Regions from separate parts of the Tepidibacillus fermentans genome, predicted to be linked through region 2. Evidence: riboswitches for the same ligand, from Rfam matches in the RefSeq annotation. Region 2 holds a riboswitch; the other holds the start of a gene.

Region 1 (4,844 bases), on a different contig from region 2:
CAATTGTACTTCCATAAACCTCAGAAACACGAATCGTACGATCCCAAAGACCCTCTTTTTGCTTTTCAAAGAATTGATTCGTTTTTCTCACTAATTGTAAAATAACAGCCATTGTATACTCTGACATTGGAACTCGATGAATACCTTTTGAATTGGTAACGATTACCTTCCTTTCTTGTAATGATTGAAAAGGCATCTTATCTAATCCAGCGCTCACTACATGTATCCATTTTAGCTGATTCATATTTTGAACGATTTCATCATTTAGATCTTCTCCATAGGTTACGAAAATTTCCGCACTTGCAATCTCATTTTTTGCTTCATCTATATTTGCATAAAAATAAAAATCGCTATTTGGAAACTGTTCTTTCAATGTGATTTGATGTTTTTCGCTAATTTTAGCCGAGAAAACGATTTTCACGATATTCACCTCTTCTTTATTCTAGAGTTTATTTTTTTATTTCTTTAAACATTCAAAAAATTCCTTTTCCTTTTCGTGAAAACAATCGTTTTGGACTCACGAACAACCAAAGCACTGGAATAGACAAAGCTGTTGTAGCTTGTATTTGATTTGCGCCAAAATGTTTTAAGCAAAAACCACTGCCTTAAGACAGTGGTTTTTGCTTTTTCTTTTAACCCTTTATCTGGTTTTTAATAAATTCTAAAGCTTCTTCAACGTGACCTTTAACTTTTACTTTTCGATAAATATTAACAAGATTACCTTCAGGATCAATAATAAATGTAGAGCGTTCAATTCCCATATATTCTTTTCCATACATTTTCTTCAATTTCCAAACACCATAGGCTTCGGCCACTTTGTGATTTTCATCAGATAGCAATAAAAAGGGAAGTTGATATTTTTCAATAAACTTGGCGTGAGACTTTAGTGGGTCAGGACTTACACCAAGAATCACTGCATTTAAACCTTTAAATTCTTCATGATAATCGCGAAAGGAGCAAGCTTCTGTTGTACACCCAGGGGTATTATCTTTGGGATAAAAATAAAGAACGACATATTTCCCCCTGAAATCATGCAAACTTACTTGTTCACCATTACTTGCTGGAAGGGTGAAATCCGGTGCTTTTTGTCCAATTGTAAAGATTTCGTCTGTTTTAGCCATAAAAACTCTCTCCTTTTTTCTATATCATTATCAGTGTTATCATTGTATCAAGCTTGTTAACCTAAAGCAAATTTCAACTCCTAGAAGAAAAAACGGGGCTGACCCAAAAGTAAAGGATCAGCCATCACATTCTTATGAGTCAGTCCCCGGATTATTTATAATTTCACTGTAATCGCAATCTTGGTTCTACTGATTTTAGGGATACATAGATCGGCATCATCGCGATTGTAATCAAGGCCCCTTTAAAAAGGTTAAAAGGAACGATCGCCGAGGTGATCAATGGTAGTTTTTGCACTCCACTTATTCCGTATAGTGGCAAGAGCACAAAATAGTTTGCTAAAGACATCATCACCGTCATTAAAAGACTTCCAAGTAAAAGACCTAAGAATAGTCCTGTATTCGTACGAAATTTATTAAAGATCCATGTCATTCCTAAGATAAACAATGTTCCTGCGAGAAAGTTCGCCAATTCACCAACTAATGGTACCGCACCTCCGCCTTTCATAATGAAGTGCAAGACATTTTTTAAGAATTCAACCATCACTCCTGCCGCAGAGCCAAAAAAGATAGCTGTAATAAGCGCAGGAATCTCACTAAAATCAAACTTTAGAAAATCAGCGGGGATAAAGGGCAATGGAAAGTCAAAAAACATAATCACAAATGCAAGTCCTCCCATGATTGCAGTAAATACAAGCTGGTTTAATGGTCTCTTTTTTTGATTCGATTTGTTCATACTATTTCTCCTCTCATTAAATATTTTTTAATGAGATGCCTTATATATTGGTGTATAAAAAAACCCTTGGATTCTCTCCAAGGGCAGAGTAATTACTTAAAACAGAATAGAGAATAACATACTCTATCCTATAATGGCATACACCAATCTAGACATCCTTCTCCCATCCAGACTTTACTGTCGGCTCTGGAATTCCACCAAATCCTGCTGATATATAGCTCGCGGGCTTACTATTTAGGAAATAGATCACCGCCGGTCGGGAATTGCACCCTGCCCTGAAGGAATATACTTTGTATCGTATATTCATTTTTCAAATTTCATTATAATATAGTCGAATAAAAATTAAAGTATTATTTTCCAAGCTCCTGCCAAACGAATTTTAACTCTTCTGTAGTTAGAATAATCATTTTATCATCCTTTGCCTTGATTGCACCTTTTAATGTTGCCAATTTATTATCTATTTCAGTAATAAAATCTCGTTCTACACTAAATTGGATCCGATTTTTAACTTTTTCCCATGCTTTTATGCCTTGTTCTAAATGTTCATTAGCAAGTTGCCAATCCTTTTGCTTCACAGAGGCTTCGATAAAATTCACTTGCCCAATTACATTATCATCTTTGGTCAATGGCCTTTTTAAGAAGGTACCACTAACCATAATTGCGATAAATAAAAGAATAATCGCTGTTGATCCCAATATAATAACTTTCTTTCTCAATGATTATTCCCCCCTTCTTTAATATGGCCCATGAAAATCACCAATATCAATTTCCTTTAGATTATCCTTGAAGCGGTCAACATATAATTGTCCATTCGGTAAAATCACAGCGAAATTAACCTCTTTTAAATCTTTGATCCCTTGTGCTTGTAGTTGTTGCAACAACCATTCTTCAGTTTTATTCGCATTTTTTAAATTTTGATCGATAATAACTCCATCCATAATCACTTCAATCATTAAACCATTTTGTTTTGGTACGATTTGTAGATCGGATGATGTAATAGGTTCATATTCTGCCTTTTTTAAGACAGATAAATTTCCATTAGGTTCTAATAAAGCGAATTCTACCTGAGTAATGTCAAAAATATCTTTATCACGCAGTTGTGACATCAGTTCATCATAACGATATCGTAATTTTTCAAGGTTCTTTTCGAGAATCTTCCCATGTTGAATCAAAATTGTGGGTTGATCCCCCATTACTTTTGCTATCCAGCGTTGTTTTAAAGATATCTTTTGTAACCCCCAAACAAGAATGACCCAAGTTGCTAATGCTAACCATTGAGGAAAAGGTTTAATGGACAAATCGATACTCAGTGATGAAGCTGCGGATCCAATCGTAATCCCAGCGACATATTCAAACGCTGTAAGTTGACCAACTTGTTGTTTTCCTAATAATCTTGTGAAAATCAGTAATGTCATAAAGGCAATAATTGATCGAACAACCGACACGATAGTTTCATCCATAAAAAATCACCTCTACGGTTTTGGTTTTATATAATCATCGACAATTCCTAAATCTTTTTCTTCTGGCGATTTACGCTGTGCATGCATATCTTCATAGATTTTTGACCAGATGGTTTGTTGTTGTTGAGCGATATTCCCTTGATTGGTATCGTCATTTTGATCGATGATGAGATTGTTTCTTTCATCTAATACTGCCAAAGAAATGGTTTTTATCATTTGTTGATCATAGCCTTGAAGACTTAATCGATTGAGTAATTCTTTCGGTGACATCTTGATCTTGGCAAGATTATCATAGAGAATAACCCCGTCCATAATTAGAGGTACAGGAAGTCCTTCATAACTAGGAACATATGATATATCACTAGGGGTTAAAGGCCTTTTGCTTGAATTTGGAATAACACTTAGTTTACCCGTTTCTTCCAATATGGCAAATTCTACATCTTGAACATGGCTATAACCTTTTACTCGTAATTCTGCTAACATTTCGGATAATGTGATTTTCGCTTGACTCAATGCTTTTTCATCGATATTTCCATGGCGAACAAGGACAATCGGTTTTGCTTTAATCCCTTTACTTAGTCGATTTGATGTTTGTAAATAAGAATATAGAAAAAATGAGAAAACGATCACAAGTGTAGGAATAATAATTTCTGCAAAATGATCGGTCTTAATCGGTTCAGAAAGAATGTTGGTTAACATGAGAACGAGGAAAATATGAAAAGGAGACATTTCGCTAAAATTCCTCTTTGCTACCACTCGTAAGATAATAAAACCAATCGAAATCATGGTAAAGCTTATTCCAATGATTTTGAGCCATTCCATGAAAAAGGTTCCTCCTTCTATTCTTATCACTTTTAGATTTTGTTTTTTTACAAAAAAAATACCCTTTAGGATCAAACTTCCTAAAAGGGTAAGATGAATAAAAAAGAATGAAATTAAACCATCTTTTTCACGTCTAAATAGTAATCAATCTGTTCCTCTGACAGTATACCTTCCTCACGAACGACTTCTCTGATCGTTTTCCCTTTCGCATAAGCTTTTTTAGCAATTTCTGCTGCTTTGTCATAACCAATCGCTGGATTTAATGCTGTTGCTAATGCTAAGCTTTGTTCCATTAACTCATTACATCTTTTCTCATTGGCCATGATTCCTTTGACCGATCTTTCATTAAAGACCTTAATTCCATTACTTAATATTTGCAGTGAATGTAAAAGATTATAAGCGATCACAGGCATCATCACATTTAGCTCCAATTGTGAGGCTTGACCAGCTGAAGTAATGGTTGCATCATTACCAATCACTTGGCTACCAATCATATTCATCATCTCTGCCATGACAGGGTTTACTTTTCCTGGCATAATCGATGAACCTGGTTGGACAGGTGGCAAAGTAATTTCTGCTAGCCCTGTGCGCGGCCCCGAACTTAACAAACGCAAATCACTAGCAATTTTAATCAGATGAATCGCTAAGTTTTTCAGCGCCCCGCTTAATTTAATCGCACCTTGAGTATTTTGCATAAACATAAACCGG
Region 2 (4,844 bases):
AAAATTAATGGTCTCGGGAGTAGCTTTTTCCGCAAGTACAAGAAAATCACCTTCATTTTCACGATCTTCGTCATCAACCACAATGATGATTTTGCCTTGTTTCAAGTCTTCAATGGCTTCTTCAATTGAGTGAAACACTTCTATCTCCTCCCCTGATTGGTAAGTTCCTTATAGGAACCCATTTTCTTTTAGAAATGATTCGGTTATTTTTTGTTTTACTTGGTCGCGATAATTCAAGAAATTCATGACATATTTTTCAACAAATTTACCAATCATATCTACTTCAATATTTACCGATTGACCAATTTGTTTCGTTGATAAATTCGTTTGTTGGAATGTATGAGGAATAATGGAGACGGTAAACGAGCGACTTGACACATCGACCAATGTTAAACTGATCCCATCTATTGCAATCGATCCCTTGGGAATCATATATTTCAACAACGACGATTCCGTTTCAAATGTAAAGTAGACCGCATTATCGATTGTTTTTTTCTCGATAAGAGTAGCGATGCCATCTACATGTCCTGCTACAAAGTGACCCCCAAATCGGCGACTTGGTGTCATGGCTCTTTCTAAATTCACGAAACTATGAACCTTTAATTCTCGTAGGTTGGTTTTATAGATCGTTTCTGGCATTACATCCACAGTGAATGAAGTAGCTTGATAACTAGTCACAGTTAAGCAAATTCCATTTACGGCAATACTATCACCGACTGATACATCTTCAAGGATTTGCCTCGCTTCAATTGTAAGAACCATTGAATCTCCGGAACGTTTCATTGCTTTAATTATCCCTACTTCTTCAACCAATCCTGTAAACATACTATTTTTCCTCCATCCCTTGATAAGAAGGGTATCCTGTAATACATATGTCATTTTCGTATCTTTCAATTGTAATATCAATTAATTGCACCGCATCAGACATATTTTCGATCCCTTTACCACCTATACTTGTTAGCGAACTGCTACCACCAATTAATTTTGGTGCGATAAAAGCAATATATTTATCAATTAATCGTTCATCAAATAAGCGACCGACCAGTGATGAACCACCTTCTACTAGCACAGAAGTGATCTGATTTCTTCCTAAATAATGGAGCACCTCTTTTAATGGAACATCTTTATCGCCTTTTGTTTGAACGACTTTAATTCCCATATCCTTTAATTTTTCTACTTTTTCTTCCGACGCTTGTTCTGTTGTAAAAATCCAAGTTGGTGCTTGTTGATCGAGAATCAGCTTTGAATCCATTGGAATTTTTAATGTTGTATCAATAACGACTCGAATTGGTTGGATACCTAGTTGTTCCATTCTTACTGTTAGAGAGGGATTGTCTTTTAACACGGTTCCAATTCCAACCATAATTGCGTCATGTTCATGACGTAACTGATGTACATATCTTCTAGCTTTTTCTCCAGTAATCCATTGGCTGTTTCCCGTAAAGGTTGCAATTTTGCCATCTAGAGTCATTGCTGTTTTTACAGTTACAAATGGTCTTTGACTCGTTATATACTTATAAAAAGTTTCGTTTAATCTTTTTGCTTCTTTCTCTAAAACCCCAACAACGACCTCGATTCCAGCATTTTTCATGAGTTCAATTCCTTTACCCGCTACAAGAGGATTGGGATCAACATTGGAAATAACTACTCTTTTTACTTTTTCTTTAATGATTCGTTCAGCACAAGGTGGAGTCTTACCATAGTGGCTACATGGTTCAAGGGTTACGTAAAGAGTGCTTCCTTTCGCCATTTCTCCCGCCATATTGAGGGCGTGGATTTCAGCATGAGGTTCCCCAGCTTTTAGATGTGTTCCCAATCCAACAATTCTTCCGTTATTCACAACAACCGCTCCAACTATTGGATTCGGTGAAGTCTGGCCTTTTGTCCTTTGGGCCATATCTATCGCTAATTGCATATAATACTGATCATTCATAAAGATGATAACCTCCTTTCTCTTCCGAAAAATTAAAAAACCCTAAAGCTGTTGCTTCAGGGTTTGATGTACAGTGGTAAACAAACAATCAGTTAAGTTCCAAAATTCGCTATACGTTCTTCATTAAATGAAAACTCTAAAGATTCCATTAACTACCAATTGACAATTGTTCCACTTCCTTCTCCCATCCAGACTGTAACTGTCGGTTTCGGAATCTCACCGAATCAACCAATGACCAGTTGATCATTGGGTCGCGGACTACAAATAATTGATCACCGCCGGTAGGGAATTACACCCAACCCCGAAGGACTTTCATATTTTCTATTTTTGAATCAATTGTACAAGATATGTCCTAATTCTGCAATAAAAAACTCTCACTCAATCAACTCTTTAAGAAAAAATAAAGAATTATTTCTGTGGTTATGTTACAATGGATCGAGTTGTAAGGTAAAATTCATGAAAAGAAATGAAAAACGTTTGGTTTGTAATTTGCCTTGGTGTAAATTGGTCTTATGGATTGTAAAGGGGTTGTGTTACAAGGAAGAGAAGTAAGAGTTCTATGATCAATTACCTGCAGATGAAACATAAAGAATTTCTTTTTACAATCCCTAATTCAAAATCCGTAACCGATAACCATTCATTGCCGTCTCTCCAAGTGTATCTAATAATTGATAATTCACATATGCACCAATGACGGCACCGATTCCAGGAACCAATTGCAATAACTTAGCAATATCTAAATAATCCCGATATTCTTGTTGAAACGTCTTCCAATCCATCTCATCGTAATGGCGAGGCAATAATTGTATAGTCTCTTCCCAAGTCCTAATTAGGTAGTAGATCTCGCGTCTTCGCTGATCATTTGAAAATGCTAGTTGGAAAAGATAAAGGATATATAGCCTTTCCGTGTATTTGCTAATATCAAATCCATAGATAACCGCCGTGTCAAACAAAAATTTCATTTTGATTCCTAACAACAAAGGGAAATCAGCTAAACCTAGTAAGATGCCTCCTGCCCCAGTGCCTGCGCCTTCAGCGGCTGCAAGTTTTTTATAAAAATCTAAACGTTCAATGACCCGTCTTTCCCTCCCTTCTAGCGATACGTCAAGAAGTAATGGTTCTTTTGTGATATATTCAGAACCAATTAAAACCCCTTGAACCATATGTTTGATGCTTTTCGTAATAAAAGACTGCACTTGTTCTGGCATCCATTGATTAATTTTACCTTGGATTCCCTTTGTTAATTGATTGACAATACTAGGTTTTTTCGTCATTTTTCTTTTCCATTCTTCTAATTCTAACCTTACTCTTTGCTCATATGTGAACATTTTTTATCTCCTTTAGTTTCTCGATCTACCGATTCTCAATATCTCCTTCTAAATCATGCTGCATTTTATATTCTCTCCAACGTTCTCGTGTTATTTCCAAAACTTTAGGAGTCGTCATTTGATCAGAAAGTAATATACTAAACCACCTTCTCATCTTTTCATATTCTCCTAAGCGACCATATAACTCCCCAATCATGTAAATCAATAAGTACTTATCCATCTCAATTCGATCCAAATTCTCTCGTTGATATACTTCAAGATAAATATCCAACGCATTTCGTAAGAAACGTTTCTCTTCTTGTTCGTTATTATGATAACGGTTCAACCATGCAATTCTCATACAAAGATTAGCTTGAATTAACAGACTTTGATCTAATAACGTAGCTGCAAATAGAGCCAGTTTATAAAATCGTATTGCACATTCAATGGTTCGTTCTTCACATGCTTTTGGAATTTTAATCTTATCAATATACTGTTCTTTAAGGTTCTTCCGCTTTTTATCTAGAATGGCTGAAAAGCGATCAGTAAAGGCAAAACCGCAATGAGGACAGACATTTACTTCATAAAACAGAGGATTCTCCCCTTTAAAATATGGACAAAAATCTGCATCCTGTTTTATCATTCGTATCTGCCTTTGACGAATACGAGGAGTAGTAAATTCATGATCACAATAGAGGCATTTTATTTTCTTATCAAAAAAGAGCTCATTCGTTGGCATCACTCTACTCCTTTTCCGGTTAGTGATCGAATAAAAGAAAAAACCAATCTATTCTGATGATAGAAAGGTTCATTTTTTATAAGTTCGATTCTCTTATTTTATCATACCATAATCTTGTAAAGATTTTATGTATCAAATGTGTTATCTTTTTTGATTAGATGTAGGTTACACAATCAAATTAACAAGTTAAATAATTTTTCATCCTTATTAATTTCAATATAAGAAACACCTTTATTATTCATTCGTTCAATTAGAGCATGGTAATCTTCTTTATTTTTTAACTCAATTCCTACTAAAGCAGGGCCATTATCTTTGTTATTTTTTTTGGTATATTCAAACCGTGTAATGTCATCATTTACACCTAAAACTTCATCAATAAATTCTCGAAGTGCACCAGCTCTTTGTGGAAAATTAATTATGAAATAATGCTTAAGCCCTTCATAAATCAGGGATCGTTCTTTAATTTCTTGCATCCGATCGATATCATTATTGCCACCACTTATAATACACACGACATTTTTGCCCTTAATTTTATCTCGATAAAAATCTAAGGCAGCAATCGAGAGTGCTCCAGCAGGTTCAACAACAATTGCACTCTCATTGTACAATTCTAGAATTGTAGTACAAACTTTTCCCTCTGGAACTAAGACAATATCATCCAATGTTTCTTTACAAATTTTAAATGTGAGTTCCCCCACCTGCTTCACTGCTGCACCATCTACAAATTTGTCAATAAACTCTAAGGTAACGACATGATTTTGTTCAAAAGATCGTTTCATTCCAGGAGCTCCCGCTGGTTCTACACCAATGATTTTGGTAGATGGGCTTATACTCTTTATATATGACCCAATCCCAGCTGCTAATC

Evidence for each region. A riboswitch is a leader RNA that binds a small molecule or an ion and turns the genes downstream of it on or off. The one in region 2 is predicted to bind FMN.
Region 1: another riboswitch for FMN. It lies ahead of EDD72_RS06955 (ECF transporter S component); the one in region 2 lies ahead of ribD (bifunctional diaminohydroxyphosphoribosylaminopyrimidine deaminase/5-amino-6-(5-phosphoribosylamino)uracil reductase RibD).

What each region holds. Positions count from the first base shown of each region.
Region 1 is NZ_SMAB01000008.1:85,768-90,611, reverse strand. It holds gene EDD72_RS06965 (D-2-hydroxyacid dehydrogenase) at 1-421, opposite strand, end outside; gene bcp (thioredoxin-dependent thiol peroxidase) at 633-1,121, opposite strand; gene EDD72_RS06955 (ECF transporter S component) at 1,285-1,854, opposite strand; FMN riboswitch at 2,006-2,141, opposite strand; gene EDD72_RS06950 (DUF4363 family protein) at 2,205-2,570, opposite strand; gene EDD72_RS06945 (DUF421 domain-containing protein) at 2,589-3,314, opposite strand; gene EDD72_RS06940 (DUF421 domain-containing protein) at 3,327-4,136, opposite strand; gene EDD72_RS06935 (class II fumarate hydratase) at 4,250-4,844, opposite strand, start outside.
Region 2 is NZ_SMAB01000014.1:39,189-44,032, forward strand. It holds gene EDD72_RS09010 (bifunctional 3,4-dihydroxy-2-butanone-4-phosphate synthase/GTP cyclohydrolase II) at 1-138, opposite strand, end outside; gene ribE (riboflavin synthase) at 169-825, opposite strand; gene ribD (bifunctional diaminohydroxyphosphoribosylaminopyrimidine deaminase/5-amino-6-(5-phosphoribosylamino)uracil reductase RibD) at 827-1,933, opposite strand; FMN riboswitch at 2,106-2,246, opposite strand; gene EDD72_RS09025 (EcsC family protein) at 2,542-3,261, opposite strand; gene EDD72_RS09030 (DUF2225 domain-containing protein) at 3,287-3,979, opposite strand; gene ilvA (threonine ammonia-lyase IlvA) at 4,153-4,844, opposite strand, start outside.